4 regions of the Desulfovibrio intestinalis genome follow, and region 2 is predicted to be linked to each of the others. Evidence: predicted binding sites of a transcription regulator. Region 2 holds the regulator's gene; each other region holds the start of a gene.
The links. The regulator sigma-54, encoded in region 2, starts transcription at its own class of promoters, with help from an activator protein. The targets are predictions, from matches to a motif close to CTGGCACGGNNNNTGCTT.

Region 1 (2,201 bases), on a different contig from region 2:
TCCCCCTGCGACTTCAGCGCCGCCTCCCGGTCTGACACCAGGCGGAAAACCGCCCATGCCGCCATACATATTTTCACCCATTGGCTGTGCCTGCTCCGAGGGGTCCATTCTTCTGGGCGACATGGGCCCGTGCGGCATATCTGTTCCCATCATCCCCCGGTTTCGGCCCATATGCTGTCCGTGCCCACGCATGGGCATGGGCATGGGAATGGGACGGTCGTCTTCCAGAGGCACAAAAGCCCGGTAAACCTCAAAAACTTTTCTGTCCCCCCACTGACGCAAACGCCACGCGGGCTTTTCCGTCACCTGCACTCCGGTAGGCATAATGAGTGCCAGAGCCTTTTCACCTTGCTGCACCTGCGCGCTGGTTCCGCTGCCGCCAGAGCCTCCTTGCCCCGGTATAAGCGCGTCGACACCGGCCCTGTTTCTTTCGCGAATGCGCAAGGGCACGCTGTATGCCTGTATTTCTCCTGCATTGTCGGCCACAGCCATAAAAACAATGCCGGGCTGTTTGGCTGTTTCTGTCAGCAGTGACTGCAAGCCGTCCGGGGTGCCCAGGGGCGTGCACAGGCCAGTGCGGGCGCCAGCCTCCAGAGCCCATATAAGGGCCTCGGCCCGGTCCATGAGGTTCTGTATCATATAGGTTTTGCCGCGCTGGTTGCTGCGCACGGCCAGGGCTGAAATGGCCAGACCAAGAATGATCGCCATGCCCACAACCATCCAGGGAGAAAGCCCCAAATGCAGGGCTCTTAATCCTCTGGCGGAAAATACTCTCGAAAATCTGCTTTTCATGGGCCGTCCTTACGAAGTGGGATGACTGTATTATGTATTTTTTACCCAGAGGGTCAAGCCCGATGGTAAAAATAGGACACAGGAAATGCAACCTGGGTAAAAAACGGACAAATTACGTTTTCCAACATAACGCCCTCATAGTGTCATATAAAAATAAAACCTTATATAACATTAATTTATAAAAAATGAACAACTTTGGCACGCGCTTTGCCTTATAGGGGGCAAGAGAGCGCGAAAACGCGCAAACAGGTGACAGCGCCACCCAGCCCGGATGCAGGGCGCGCCCGACCTCACCGGGAGGATATATGCATACTTGCAATTTTATGGATTTCTTCGGATTCGGATGGGGCGGCGGTTGGATAGGAATGCTTATTGCGGTCGCGGTACTGGCTCTGGCTATTTACTTTGTATGCCGACTTTTCAGCCGCAAACCCTGTAACTTTGACCGCCGGGATACACTGAACATTTTGAAACACCGCCTTGCTTCCGGCGAAATAACGCAGGAAGAATACGAAAAGCTCAAAAACGTGATCTGACCCTCCTGACAACTGGAAATGGTCAAGACCACCTAACATATAGATAGAACAAAGGAGACTGTAATGAAAACCTCTACCCTCAAGCCTTCCCTGCTTATTGCATCCCTGGCCTTTGTGTTCGCCCTGGCCCTCACCGCTCTGCCCGCCCAGGCCCAAAATGCCGCAAGCACCGGAACTGCCTCTCCCTGGTGCGGCAACGGCAACGGCAACGGTGGTAATGGCTCCCACGGCCCCCACGGACCCCACGGCGGAAATCACATGGGCTGGTAAGCCCCGGCTGCAGACGCCCTGCAAAACCAAGGACAACACATGAGACGCCTTAAAAAAGTTCTTGGCAGATACACACAACAGCGGCGTCACTGTCCGGCTGCAGCGGCCTTAGGGGGTCGGGCTGGCAAGGCAGAAACGGCATATACGGCCCCCGATATTACCCACTTGCAGACACAGTAACGACGCCTGATGGCGGCAACGCCCTCAACGCAAACAAAAAAACTTCGGCCTCTGCCGAAACCCATAAAGGACATCACCATGAAAAGATCCAAACTTGCTTCCACCTCCGCGGCCCTCGCCCTTGTAGCCCTGCTCGGCACCGCTGGCATCGCCAGCGCCCAGGATCAAGCCCCCATGGGACCGATGGGCGGCCAGATGGGTTCCCAGATGGGCCCCCACATGGGACCGCACATGAATATGACCACTGAGCAGATGAACGCCATGCAGGCTATCCATCAGGAATTTGGCCCCAAGATGCAGCCTCTGTTCCAGCAGAAGTATGGCAAACAGGCTGAAATCAATGCCCTTCTTTATCAGGGTGTGAAGGCAGACGACCCCAAAATCCTGAGCCTGCAGAAAGACGTGAAGGACGTGGACAACAAG
Region 2 (2,201 bases):
CCAACACCCTGAAAACAATGGGGCAAAGCTTGTTTCAAGGCACTTCAAACCATGTTTTTGCTCTCGCAACCTCTGGCTATTGCATAATTTTTGCCACTATGGCACACTACTTGTAAATAAAAAACTTTCCTGAGGACATTCAAGGCGGAACTGGCTCATGGCACTGGAACTTCGACAGCAACTCAAACTGGCTCAGCAGCTGGTGATGACCCCGCAATTGCAGCAAGCCATCAAGCTGCTCCAGCTCTCGCGCATGGAGCTTCTGGAGACTGTGCAGCAAGAAATGCTGGACAACCCATTTCTGGAAGAATCCCAGGGCGATGACGGCTCAGCTGAACCAGCTGAAGACCGACGGGAAAAGGCCACTGAAGAAGTATACGACCAGGATTTGGCCAAGGACGCCGACTGGGAAGACTATCTTGGCGAATTCGCCAGCACTCCCCGCCTTGTGCAGCCTCGTGAATTTGAAGTTGCTGAAGACATTTCTCCTCTAGAGGCGCGCTACTCAGCCAAACCGACCCTTGAAGGGCACCTGCTTTGGCAACTGCGCCTTTCTTCGCTCTCTGACGCGCAAAAAGATATTGGCGAAGTCATTATTGGCAATCTTTCTTCCGCAGGCTATCTGCACGCCAGCATAGATGAAATTGCACAGATGACCGAGTCGGACCCTTCTGACGTTTTGACAGTGCTTGAAAAAGTGCAGCTGTTTGATCCCGTGGGCGTTGCAGCGCGTGACGCGCGTGAATGCCTGCTGGTGCAAATAAAAAGCCTGAAATACGACCGCGATCCCATACTGCTTGAACTGATACGCTCTCACCTGGAAGACCTTGAAGGCAAGCGCTATAAGCCGTTGCTGCGTAAATTCAAACTGGATATGGAGGAACTCAAGGAGTATCTGGATATTATTCAAAGTCTTGACCCCCTTCCAGGGGCCAGCTTTGGAGGCGGAGAGCCAACCTACGTCAGCCCAGACGTCTTTGTGTACAAGATGGGTGACGAATTTGTCATACTGCTCAACGAAGATGGCTTGCCACAACTGCAGCTTTCCAACATGAACCAAATGGACATGAAGGGAGCCTCAGACAAAGAAAAGGAATACTGTACGGAAAAGATGCGCTCGGCCAGCTGGCTCATCAAGAGTCTTTATCAGCGCCAACGCACTCTGTACAAGGTAATGGAAAGCATTGTCAGGCATCAGCAAGCTTTTTTTGAAGTTGGTGTATCGCGCCTTGCTCCTCTCATCCTCAAGGACATTGCAGACGACATCAGTATGCATGAGTCGACTGTCAGCAGAATTACGACCAACAAATATGTGGCCACGCCCCACGGTATTTTTGAGCTGAAATTTTTCTTCAATAGCGGTTTGGAGCTGGATGACGGAAGTCAGGTGGGTTCCGAAAGTGTCAAGGCGCTTATAAAAAAATTCATCGCCGATGAAGACACCAAGTCTCCCCTGAGCGATGAACGCATTGGCGAAATGCTGAAGGACCACCTCAAGGTCAACATCGCACGGCGTACTGTGGCAAAGTACCGCACCGCTCTTGATATTCCGTCCTCTTCCAGACGAAAGGAACATTTTTAGTTTTTTGATCGCCTGTGGCAGAAGCTGAATCAGACTGCCCACGAAGGAAAGACAAAAATTGCGAAAAACCGGGCCTTTTGCCGGATTTTCACCGTCCCTCAAGGGCGGGTTCCTGGTTCTCCGCATGGAGAACTGCCATAATAAGGAGGATTATATGAACATCTCTTTCGCCTTCAAAAACTTTGAAGCCTCCGACCACCTTAAGAAATATGCCCGCCGCCGCATTGAAAAGCTGGGGCGGTTTTTTGGCAAATCTTCCGGTCTTGAAGTAAGTGTTGTGTTGACTGTGGACAAATTCCGCCACCGTTGCGAGGTTACTGTCGTCGGTGAAGGACTGCATATCAATGCCACAGAACAAACCTCAGACATGTATGCCGCTATTGACCTTGTGACCGACAAGGTTGAAGCGCAGATCAAGCGTCAGGTTTCGCGAGTGAAGACGCAGCGCCGCAAGGCACGCAGTGCTGATGTGGATGTCTTCACCTACAACATTGACGCAGAAACTGATGTTGCACTGCCTGTGGAAGGCACAGATCGTCTGGCAACCAAGCCGCTGCACCTTGATGAGGCGCTTATGCAGCTTGACTCCATTGGCAGCGAGTTTCTGGTCTTCTTTAAC
Region 3 (2,201 bases), on a different contig from region 2:
TCGGCGCGGCCCGTAAAACCCAGCCCCTCTTCGGTGCTGGCTTTAACGTTGACGCAGCTTTGCGGCAGAGCCAGCAAGCGAGCAATGTTTTTTTTGATTTCTTCGCGGTAGGGTGCCAGGCGCGGCGTTTGGGCAACGACTGTCAGGTCGGCATGGCAGAGGCGAACGCCTGCCTGACGCGCCATGTCGAGAGCCTGATCGAGTAATAGAGATGAAGAGATATTGTCAAAACGGGGGTCTTTATCAGAAAAATGCTGGCCAATGTCGCCTAGCCCTGCGCAACCCAACACCGCATCGGTGAGGGCGTGAAGAAGAACATCGCCGTCAGAATGGGCCACAACTTCAGGGCCCGTGGGGATAAGAATTCCACCAAGTTTCATAGGGCGACCCGGAGCATACCGATGAACATCGTAACCCATGCCTGTGCAGGGGCGCGGAAGGGCCGGGGCATCCTGCAGAAGGGCCAGGTCATCCGGATTGGTAATTTTCACGTTGGAAACCTCACCTTCGACTATATGTACCTTGTACCCCAAGGCTTCAAGCAATGAGGCATCGTCAGTAACGCCCAATCCTTTTTCCTGGGCGTTAAGATGGGCCTGGCGCAGCTGTTCAAGAGAAAATCCTTGTGGCGTCTGAACTGCCACAAGTGTCTGGCGCGGCAGGGTGCCAGTAACAAGTCCATCAGCAACAGTCTTGATGGTGTCTGTCACGGGCAGGGCCGGAATGGCTCCGGCGATGCCTTGCTGCAGGGCTTCGCACACATTGCGGATCAAAACAGGTGTCACAAATGGACGCGCCGCATCGTGAATAAGAACATGACGTGCATCAGCAGGCAGTTCGCGCAGGCCGTTCCATACGGAATCTTGCCGCAGCTCGCCCCCGGTCGCCGTGAGCCACGGCAACCCCAGGTCATCAGCGGCATGAAGCTCGCGCAAGCGCTCTTTATGCGCATTATGGTCGATTTGGGGAAAAACAAAAACAATGCCGGCAATCGTGGCACTGCGGCTCATGGCTCTTGCTGCATGCCAGTACAGGGGCACGCCACGCCACGAGATAAACTGCTTGGCGCTGCCGCCTGTGGCAGCAGCAAGACGGCTGCCTTGTCCGGCAGCCAGTAAAATGGCCCAAGGCTTGCTTTGCCCTGGGGGGGGGATGGAAGATTCAGGCATGGCTGAGCCTTTGGCTGACAGTATGCGGGAGTCGGACTGTAAGCCGGGTTCTGTCACAACGGTTGCCCGCGTGTGACCGTCATTCCTCTAGGAGTGCGATTACTCGCACCCTCAAGCAACCTACCCGGAAGGCTGTGGCCGGGCCAGCCGCCTTCCCTATTTGGTCTTGCTCCGAACGGGGTATGCCGAGCATGCCGCGTCACCGCGGCATCTGGTGGTCTCTTACACCACCGTTTCACCCTTACCCGACCGAAATCGGGCGGTTTGCTTTCTGTGGCGCTGTCCGAGGGTCGCCCCCCCTGGGTATTATCCAGCGTTCTGCCCTGTGGAGCCCGGACTTTCCTCCCCGGGCTTTCACCCGCGGCGACGGTCTGTCCGACTCCCGCAATCTATAGCTGCATGGGCGGCAAAGGACGCCGCACTAGACCGGGCCGCGCAATATTCACTGAGCGGCCCGGTCATTTTCATGAGCAAAAGTTTTAGTCAGTCAGCGGCTGCATCTTGGGAGCGCATTGCGGCGCATCAGTCACGCTAAAGTGCTCGCACCAGAAAATGAGGCGCTGACAGTTGGGGCAGCTCAAAATCTGCTGGCCGCGCTGCAGTTCAATAAAGGACTGCGGCGGAACGGAAATGTGGCAGCCGGAGCAGATGCCTTCTTTGACGGCAACGATCACGGGGTGCTCAAGCCGTTCGCGGATGAATTCATAGCGCATGAAGACAGGCTGGGGAATGGCCTTGCTGACATGAGCGCGCTTGGCGTTGAGTTCGCTAAGTGCGGCATTGCCTTTCTTCAGCTTTTCTTCAAGGCCGTCACGCTTGACTTCAAGCTCGGCTTGAATAGCTGTATGGGTGAGGTCAATTTCGGCCAGCGCGTCTTTTTGGAACTGCAGCTCTTCAAGAAGAGTCATTTTCTCTTCCTCACGGGAGCGGTTCACTTTTTCCATGCTGTCCATTTCGCGCATCATGGCATGGTATTCACGCGTGTTCTCAACCTGCATGAGCTTGTTCTTGCTCTTTTTGATACGGGCGCTA
Region 4 (2,201 bases), on a different contig from region 2:
TCGCCTATTTCGTCCAGAAAAAGCGTCCCGCCCTGCGCCAGCTCCACACGGCCCATGCGTTTGCTGGTGGCTCCAGTAAAAGCCCCCTTGGCATAGCCAAACATTTCGCTTTCAAACAGGGTAGGGGGCAGGGAAGGACAGTTGACCTTCACAAAGTTGCTTCCCCGGCGCGGGCTGTGACGATGCAGCCAGCGGGCCATCATGCTTTTGCCTGTGCCCGTTTCGCCAACAATCATTACCGATATATGCAGCTTGGCCACCTTGCGGGCCAGGGCCATAAGCCTGTGCATGTCAGGGGTTTCAAGCAGGTTGGACGACAGCAGGATACTGCCCGTGGTGTCAACGTCGGGCGCTTGCGGCAGGGTAGCGTGCGCGGCGCGGGCTTTTTCAAGGCGTTCTTCAGACAGCACGGCAAAAAGAAAGCTGGACAGCACCGGACTCAATTCCAAAAGAACATTGAGGATCTGCACGATGTTTTCCGGCGGCTTCACAAAGGATACGTGCAGCGTGCCGATAACTTCGCCACTGATAATCAGGGGCAGGGCAATGGTGGAGTTGAGCCCTACTGTAGAAAGGGGCATGGGAGAGTCGCCAAAGTCGTGGTTTGCCAGGTCATTGATAACCACGGGCTTGCGCGAGGCGATGGCAAGCCCGGCCACCGTGTTCTGGGCAATACGCGTGTTGGAGAGCGATTCCACCACTGTGCCGTCGGCTGCCGTAAAAAGATTGAGAAATTCTCTCTCGGCATCATAAAGATTGATGCAGAAACGGTCATAGTGAAACAAAACGCGCAGCTGTTTAGATAGCATGCGAAAAAAAGCATTACGGTCCATTTTTCCCACAACCAGCCGGGCCAGGTGATGCACAACCTGGCCTACTGTCTGGGAAGGATTACTCAAACCGTCTGCTGAAATCTCGTAGGGCATAACTCACCTCTGCCCATATTTAATCATTCCGTTGCCCAAATACAAGCAGTTTTACCCAAAATGGGCATTATTAATTGGTCAACCAATCAACATTGTGAAAAAAAATCCTTATATGGCGCTGATTACCCACCTTTCTACTATTTTGGCATGCACCTTGCTTATACCTGGTCAAGACTAGGGTACAACAAGTGATCAAATTGTATATGCGGTGTAATACAAGATTTTTGTCTAGTATTTAATTACACAGCAAATGCATTTACGCATAAAAAGTATGCAATTTAGAGATCTCTTGTACATCAATTTACGTTTTATTACTACCATACTATCCAAGGAGACAAGTATGACAACCCACTTTGTGGTGCATGAACCCGGCGACAGCGTCGGCGTGGTCGTGGTTGAAGGCGTCAAGAAGGGCGACCAACTCAACGGCTGGGTAATGGACGGCGACACCACCTTGGTGTTTGAAACTCTGAGCGACATTCCGATCGGTCACAAGATTGCCCTTCAGGATCTTGCTGAAGGCGACACCGTTATCAAATACGGCACCGACATCGGCAAGGTGGTCAAGCCCATCAAGCGTGGCGAGCACCTGCATGTGCACAACGTCAAAACCAAGAGGTGGTAAACCAATGAATAAGACAATTATGGGCTACCGCCGCGAAAATGGCCGCGTGGGCATTCGTAACCATGTGATCATTCTGCCTTTGGACGACCTTTCCAACGCCGCTTGCGAAGCCGTTGCCAACAACATCAAGGGCACCATGGCCCTGCCCCACGCCTACGGCCGCCTGCAGTTCGGTGAAGACCTTGACCTGCATTTCCGCACCCTGATCGGCACGGGCAGCAACCCCAACGTGGCCGCCGTTGTCGTTATCGGCATCGAGCCCGTGTGGACCCAGCGCGTGGTTGACGGCATTGCCAAAACCGGCAAGCCTGTTGTGGGCTTCGGCATTGAACAGCACGGCGACCTGGAAACCATCCGCGCCGCTTCCCTCAAAGCCAAAGAATTTGTCCACTACGCCACCGAACTGCAGCGCACCGAATGCAGCCTTGACGAACTGTGGGTTTCCACCAAGTGCGGCGAATCCGACACCACTTCCGGTATTGCCGCCAACCCCACCGTTGGCAACGCTTTCGACAAACTGTGGGAAGCCGGCGCCACCACCCTGTTCGGTGAAACCACCGAAATCACGGGCGGCGAACACCTGGTCATGGCCCGCTGTGCCAATGACGACGTGCGCTCCAAGTTCAAGGCTTTCTTTGACCGCTACGCCA

Region 1: the regulator sigma-54 is predicted to act here: its motif matches at 988-1,005, upstream of HNQ38_RS06675 (SHOCT domain-containing protein).
Region 3: the regulator sigma-54 is predicted to act here: its motif matches at 1,299-1,316, upstream of ispD (2-C-methyl-D-erythritol 4-phosphate cytidylyltransferase).
Region 4: the regulator sigma-54 is predicted to act here: its motif matches at 1,069-1,086, upstream of HNQ38_RS10035 (UxaA family hydrolase).

Annotation. Positions count from the first base shown of each region.
Region 1 is NZ_JACHGO010000003.1:341,098-343,298, reverse strand. Features, by position in the region: gene HNQ38_RS06680 (ATP-binding protein) at 1-792, opposite strand, end outside; gene HNQ38_RS06675 (SHOCT domain-containing protein) at 1,098-1,328, shown strand; gene HNQ38_RS06670 (hypothetical protein) at 1,392-1,598, shown strand; gene HNQ38_RS06665 (hypothetical protein) at 1,857-2,201, shown strand, end outside.
Region 2 is NZ_JACHGO010000005.1:98,614-100,814, reverse strand. Features, by position in the region: gene rpoN (RNA polymerase factor sigma-54) at 158-1,582, shown strand; gene hpf (ribosome hibernation-promoting factor, HPF/YfiA family) at 1,737-2,201, shown strand, end outside.
Region 3 is NZ_JACHGO010000001.1:597,434-599,634, forward strand. Features, by position in the region: gene ispD (2-C-methyl-D-erythritol 4-phosphate cytidylyltransferase) at 1-1,169, opposite strand, end outside; RNA gene rnpB (RNase P RNA component class A) at 1,193-1,552, opposite strand; gene HNQ38_RS02605 (zinc ribbon domain-containing protein) at 1,649-2,201, opposite strand, start outside.
Region 4 is NZ_JACHGO010000006.1:6,990-9,190, forward strand. Features, by position in the region: gene HNQ38_RS10030 (sigma-54-dependent Fis family transcriptional regulator) at 1-899, opposite strand, end outside; gene HNQ38_RS10035 (UxaA family hydrolase) at 1,267-1,551, shown strand; gene HNQ38_RS10040 (UxaA family hydrolase) at 1,556-2,201, shown strand, end outside.